2 regions of the Streptomyces sp. NPDC036984 genome follow, and region 2 is predicted to be linked to the other one. Evidence: riboswitches for the same ligand, from Rfam matches in the RefSeq annotation. Region 2 holds a riboswitch; the other holds the start of a gene.
The links. Region 2 has a riboswitch for glycine ahead of gcvT (glycine cleavage system aminomethyltransferase GcvT). Riboswitches for the same ligand answer to the same signal wherever they lie in the genome.

Region 1 (3,395 bases), on a different contig from region 2:
GCCGGAGCCGGTCGAACGGCAGTGGCGGGCCGGGCAGGATGTGCGGCACGCCGAGCACGGGCATGGGTGGGTGCAGGGGAGTGGGCTGGGCCGGGTGACGGTGCGGTTCGAGACGCCTCAGTCCGAGCCGGGCCGGGTACGGACGTTTTTTGTCGACGATCCTGCGCTGGAGCCCGCTGATCCGTTGCCGTTGGTTCCGGATTCTTCCCATCCGCCCGCCGGTCTGGGTCCGCCGAGCAGTGGCCGACACGGGGCTCCGCCCCGGACCCCGGAGCAATTCAGCGATGAGGCATCTTCCGACCTCGCCGAAGCCACGCATCAGGCATTCTCCGACCCGGCCGAAGGTACTGATCAGGCATTCTCCGCCCCCGCCGAAGCCACTGATCAGGCCTCTTCCGACCCCGCCAGCTTCCCGAAGTCGTGGTCCGGGACCGTGGGAGGTGAGGCCACGTCGAGGCCGTAGTGGTGGTAGAGCTGGAGTTCCTGCTCGGGGGAGAGATGACGGCCCACGCCGAAGTCGGGGGCGTCCTTGATCAGGGCGCGGTCGAAGGGGACGTGGAGGGTGCCCTCGACGAGTTCGCTGGGCTCCAAGGGCACGAAGGCGTCCCGGGAGAACAGGCCGGTGCGTATGGCCGCCCATTCGGGTACGCCGGTCGCGTCGTCCAGGTACACCTCGTCGATGGTGCCGATCTTGGTGCCATTGCGGTCGAACGCCTTGCGGCCGATCAGGTTCCGCGGATCGATGTCCGTCTGCACGGGCCCTCTCCCTCCACGTGGTCGCAACTCATCCGTAAGCACTACAAAAGAGCACATTCAAGGAGGCGGCCACTCGAAGGCTCAGGCGTTGACCTCGCTGGTAGGCTGACAGCGGCTGCTGACCCCGTGCGGGAGAGTCCTCCGACCACCTCGGAGGCGCCGAAGGAGCAAATCCTCCCCGGAATCTCTCAGGCTCACGTACCGCACGGACGAGGTCACTCTGGAAAGCAGAGCGGGTGTCGACGGCTTCCGCTCTCACCGACGGGGAAAGCCGGCGCGCACAGGCGCCCGGTGAAGCTCTCAGGTTGAGATGACAGAGGGGGAGGCCGTCGGGGTACCCGCGCCGTGGTGCCCCTCGAAGGTCGCGTCAGACCAGGAGGCCTCCGCCATGACCGCCCACCGTACGCCGCTTTCGGAGCTCGAAGCGGGCATCCCCTTCGAGCAGCGCCACATCGGGCCCGACCAGGAGGCGCGGGCCAAGATGCTCGCGCAGGCCGGGTACGGCTCGCTCGACGAGCTGACCGCCGCCGCGGTCCCGGATGTGATCAAGAACGCCGATGCCCTGGACCTGCCGGGCGCCCGCACCGAGGCGGAGGTGCTCGCCGAGCTGCGCTCGCTCGCCGACCGCAACCAGGTCCTCGACTCCATGATCGGCCTCGGCTACTACGGCACCTTCACCCCGCCGGTCATCCTGCGCAACGTCATGGAGAACCCGGCTTGGTACACGGCCTACACGCCGTACCAGCCGGAGATCTCCCAGGGGCGGCTCGAGGCCCTGCTGAACTTCCAGACCGTGGTCGCCGACCTCACCGGTCTGCCCACGTCCGGCGCCTCCCTCCTCGACGAGGGCACGGCCGCCGCGGAGGCGATGTCGCTGTCGCGGCGCATGGGCAAGAACAAGAAGGGCCTGTTCCTGGTCGACGCGGACGCGCTGCCGCAGACCATCGCCGTGATCGAGACGCGTGCCGAGCCGACCGGCGTCGAGGTCGTCGTCGCCGACCTGAGCGACGGCATCCCGGCCGAGATCGCCGAGCGCGAGATCAACGGCGTACTGATCCAGTACCCGGGCGCCTCCGGTGCCGTACGGGACATCAAGCCGGTCATCGACCAGGCGCACGAGCTGGGCGCCCTGGTCACCGTCGCCGCCGACCTGCTCGCCCTGACCCTGCTGACCTCGCCGGGCGAGCTGGGTGCCGACATCGCCGTCGGCACCACCCAGCGCTTCGGTGTGCCGATGGGCTTCGGCGGTCCGCACGCCGGCTACATGGCGGTGCAGGAGAAGTTCGCGCGCAGCCTGCCCGGCCGTCTCGTCGGTGTCTCCCTCGACGCCGACGGGCACAAGGCCTACCGGCTCGCGCTCCAGACCCGTGAGCAGCACATCCGCCGCGAGAAGGCGACCAGCAACATCTGCACCGCGCAGGTGCTGCTCGCCGTGATGGCCGGCATGTACGCCGTCTACCACGGCCCCGAGGGGCTCAGGACCATCGCGCGGCGCACCCACCGGTACGCCACGATCCTCGCCGAGGGCCTGAAGGCTGCCGGTGTCGAGATCGTCCACGGCGCGTTCTTCGACACCGTCACCGCGCGCGTGCCCGGCAAGGCCGCCGAGGTCGTCGCCGCCGCCCGGGAGAACGGCGTCAACCTGCGCCTGGTCGACGCCGACCACGTCTCCATGGCCTGCGACGAGACGACCGGCCGGGCCCAGCTGGCCGCCGTCTGGGCCGCCTTCGGCGCCGAGGCCGACGTCGAGGCGCTGGACGCGACCGCAGAGGACACCCTGCCCGAGGCGCTGCTGCGCACCGACGTCTACCTCAACCACCCGGTCTTCCACCAGCACCGCTCCGAGACGGCGATGCTGCGCTACCTGCGCAAGCTGGCCGACCGCGACTACGCGCTCGACCGCGGCATGATCCCGCTGGGCTCCTGCACCATGAAGCTCAACGCGACCACCGAGATGGAGCCGGTCACCTGGCCCGAGTTCGGCCAGCTGCACCCCTTCGCGCCCGCCGAGCAGGCCCAGGGCTACCTCACGCTCATCCACGAGCTGGAGGACCGCCTCGCCGAGGTCACCGGCTACGACAAGGTCTCCCTCCAGCCGAACGCCGGCTCGCAGGGCGAGCTGGCCGGTCTGCTCGCCGTCCGCGGCTACCACCGCGCCAACGGCGACGAGCAGCGGACCGTCTGCCTGATCCCGTCCTCCGCGCACGGCACCAACGCCGCCAGCGCCGTGATGGCCGGCATGAAGGTCGTCGTCGTGAAGACCGCCGAGGACGGCGAGATCGACGTCGAGGACCTGCGCGCCAAGATCGAGCAGTACCGCGACGAGCTGGCGGTGCTGATGATCACCTACCCGTCGACACACGGCGTGTTCGAGGAGCACGTCGCCGACATCTGCGCCCAGGTGCACGAGGCGGGCGGCCAGGTGTACGTCGACGGCGCCAACCTCAACGCGCTGGTCGGCCTCGCCAAGCCGGGCCACTTCGGCGGTGACGTCTCCCACCTGAACCTGCACAAGACGTTCTGCATCCCGCACGGCGGCGGCGGCCCGGGTGTCGGCCCGGTCGCGGTCCGCGAGCACCTGGCGCCGTACCTGCCGAACCACCCGCTCCAGCCGGAGGCGGGCCCGGAGACGGGCGTCG
Region 2 (3,395 bases):
GGGGGCGGAGTTCACCAGCGACGGGTCGTTGACGACATCCTCGTTGACCTCGGTGACCTCACCGGTGACCGGCGAGTACAGGTCGGAGACCGACTTCGTCGACTCCAGCTCGCCGCAGGTCTCGCCCGCGGACACCGTCGCGCCGACCTCGGGGAGCTGGACGAAGACGACGTCACCGAGCGCGTTGGCCGCGTGCTCCGTGATACCGACCGTCGCGACGCCGTCCTCGGCGGCCGACAGCCACTCGTGCTCCTTGCTGTAGCGCAGCTGCTGGGGGTTGCTCATGGCCTGAATTCTCCTGTACGCGCGGGAGTGCTGATGAAGGGGGGACTACGGAAACTGCTCGTGAGCAGCGGAAATGTGCGCAGGGTCACGTCACGGGGACGGTCCGCGCTCAGTCTCTACTTCTGGCGCTTGTAGAACGGCAGCGCCACGACCTGGTACGGCTCGTGGCTGCCCCGGATGTCCACGCCGACGCCCTCGGTGCCCGGCGCCGCGTGGGCGGCGTCGACGTAGGCCATGGCGATCGGCTTGCCCAGGGTGGGGGAGGGGGCACCGGAGGTGACCTCGCCGATCACCTCGCCGCCCGCGACGACGGCGTACCCGGCGCGCGGCACCCGGCGGCCCTCGGCGACCAGCCCGACCAGCACCCGCGGAGGCTCGGCCGCGGCCCGCTCGGCGGCCTGCGCGAGCGCCTCGCGCCCGACGAAGTCGCCCTCCTTCTCGAACTTGACCACGCGGCCGAGCCCGGCGTCGAAGGGGGTGAGGGAGGTGGTCAGCTCGTGCCCGTACAGCGGCATGCCCGCCTCCAGGCGCAGCGTGTCCCGGCAGGACAGACCGCACGGGACCAGGCCGACGCCCTCGCCGGCCTCGGTCAGCGCCTGCCACAGCTGCACCGCGTGCTCCGGCTTCACGAACAGCTCGAAGCCGTCCTCGCCGGTGTAGCCCGTGCGGGCGATCAGCGCCGGGACGCCGGCGACCGTGCCGGGCAGGCCGGCGTAGTACTTCAGGCCGTCCAGGTCGGCGTCGGTGAGGGACTTCAGGATGCCGGGGGACTCCGGGCCCTGCACGGCGATGAGCGCGTACGCGTCCCGGTCGTCGCGGACCTCGGCGTCGAACCCGGCCGCCCGCTCGGTGAGCGCGTCCAGTACCACCTGGGCGTTGGAGGCGTTGGCCACGACCATGTACTCGGTCTCGGCCAGCCGGTAGACGATCAGGTCGTCCAGGATGCCGCCGTCGGCCTGGCAGATCATGGTGTAGCGGGCGCGGCCGACGCCGACGGAGGCGATGTTGCCGACCAGGGCGAAGTTCAGGAAGGCGGCGGCCTCGGCGCCGGTGACGGTGATCTCGCCCATGTGGGAGAGGTCGAAGAGACCGGCCTTCGTCCGCACGGCGATGTGCTCGTCGCGCTCGGAGCCGTAGCGCAGGGGCATGTCCCAGCCGGCGAAGTCGGTCATCGTCGCGCCGAGCGAACGATGCAGGGCATCGAGCGCGGTGTGGCGGAGTGCGGTACTGCTCATCGGTCGGTCGTCTCCCAAGGCGAATGATGGGGGCGCCCCCGCGCGAGCGAAGCCGAGCGTGGGGGAGGGCGAGGAACGTTCCTCCCCATCTGTCATCGGAACCTGAGAGGTTCGCCGAGACCGCCACAGGGACGATCACGGCTTGCACCTTGGGTGGGGCCGCTGTCGCAGCGGCCCGCTTTTCAGATGTGCCTCGCCCGCGCGGTAACGGTGCCTGAGAGATTCAAGGGAGGGACTTGCTCCTTCGGCGCCCCAGCGAAGGCTGCTGGGAACTCTCCCGCGCGGATTCAAACGGCCGGTATGCAGTTGGCGGGCACATCATTGCATGCCGCACCCCGGCCCGTCAGGGCCCCGCATCTGTAACCGAGCTGTGGCCGTACGCACACGGAACCGCCGACCTTCCCCATTACCTTCCCTTTACATAGAACGGGCATGGGGACGACCGAGGCCCACTGGGGAGGACGATCACGGTGAACAGGACCACGGCGTACGCCGGCGCCACCGCCACCGCCGCCGGCGCCGGCCTCTCGGTGTCGAAGCAGACCTGTGCCCCGGCCCGCGGGCGGCGCGCCGCCCGCCCGGTCCCGGTCGTCCGCGACCTGCGCGACCGGGCCGGCCGCAGCCCGCGCGCCCTGGTCTTCGAGCCGCGGGACGTGGTGGTGATCACCGGCCTGCCCGGCAGCGGCAAGTCCACGCTGATGCACCGCGCGGTCCCCGGCCGCCGCGTCGACTCCCAGGACACCCGCGACCGCTTCGCGGCCCGCCTGCCCCGCTTCCTGCCGTACGCGCTCTACCGCCCCCTGGTCCGCCTCGCCCACTACGCCGGCCTGCGCCGCGCGCTGCGCGCCGACGAGGGTGTCGTGGTGCACGACTGCGGCACCCAGGCGTGGGTGCGCGCCTGGCTCGCCCGCGAGGCCCGGCGCCGCGGCGGCACCCTGCGCCTGCTGCTCCTCGACGTCACCCCCGACACGGCCCGGAAGGGCCAGCGCGAGCGCGGCCGGGGTGTCTCCCGCTTCGCCTTCCGCCGCCACCGCCGGACGACCGCCCGGCTGCTCGGCGCGGTGGAGCGGGGCGAGCTGCCCGCGGGCTGCGGTTCGGCGGTGCTGCTGGACCGGGCCGCGGCGGACACCCTGCACCGCATAGATTTCACCGCGTAGATCGCTCCGGGCGGGCGGGACACCGGCCCCTGTCACAGCCACCCGCTAGCCTTCATGCTCACAGCAGTGGTTCCCAGCAGGCGGTAGGCAGATGGACTTTCCGGCGGACTTTCCCGCGGACTTCCCGGCACAGGCGCACCCCCACCCGCACGGCGGTTGGCCCGGCAACGAGCTGGAGGAGGTGCTGTCGGCCTCCCTCGGCGTCCCCTCGGCGGGCGGCCGGATCATCGAGGTGCTCGGCCGGAGCTTTCTGTGGATACCGCTGCCCAACGGCGGAGGCCCGGACAGCGGCTCGCTGGACCTGCCGACGATGGACCTCGACGGCCAGGCGTACGTCCCGGTGTTCAGCTCCGAGGAGCAGCTGCGCCAGGCCGCCGGTCCCCACATGTCGTACACCATCGCCCCCGCCGTGGAGTTCGCCCGGGGCCTGCCCCCGCAGGTGGGCATGGCCGTGAACCCGGGCGGTGTGGTCGGCATCCCGCTGCCGCCGGAGGCCGTGGCCGAGCTGTGCCGTGCGGGCCGCACCCCGCTCGACGGCCCCAGCAGCGGCGGCAGGGTCCGCCTCTTGGAGCCCGACTGGCAGGACGACCCGGTCGACTTCCTCTCCGCCGCCTCCGCCGAGTTCGCCGAGATCGGCGTGGTCCTCACCGCCCGCCGCTGCCTGGCCGCCATCGAGACGGCCGACCCGGTGATGTTCGTGGGCGTCGAACTCTCCCAG

Region 1: linked by a shared signal. The riboswitch ahead of gcvP (aminomethyl-transferring glycine dehydrogenase) and the one ahead of gcvT (glycine cleavage system aminomethyltransferase GcvT) in region 2 are both predicted to bind glycine.

Annotation. Positions count from the first base shown of each region.
Region 1 is NZ_JBVJRL010000018.1:10,256-13,650, forward strand. It holds gene ACZ7DL_RS28190 (DNA polymerase IV) at 1-463, shown strand, start outside; gene ACZ7DL_RS28195 (PRC-barrel domain-containing protein) at 385-756, opposite strand; glycine riboswitch at 876-970, shown strand; gene gcvP (aminomethyl-transferring glycine dehydrogenase) at 1,145-3,395, shown strand, end outside.
Region 2 is NZ_JBVJRL010000020.1:42,169-45,563, forward strand. It holds gene gcvH (glycine cleavage system protein GcvH) at 1-285, opposite strand, end outside; gene gcvT (glycine cleavage system aminomethyltransferase GcvT) at 402-1,520, opposite strand; glycine riboswitch at 1,600-1,712, opposite strand; glycine riboswitch at 1,713-1,810, opposite strand; gene ACZ7DL_RS29720 (AAA family ATPase) at 1,991-2,677, shown strand; gene ACZ7DL_RS29725 (enhanced serine sensitivity protein SseB) at 2,769-3,395, shown strand, end outside.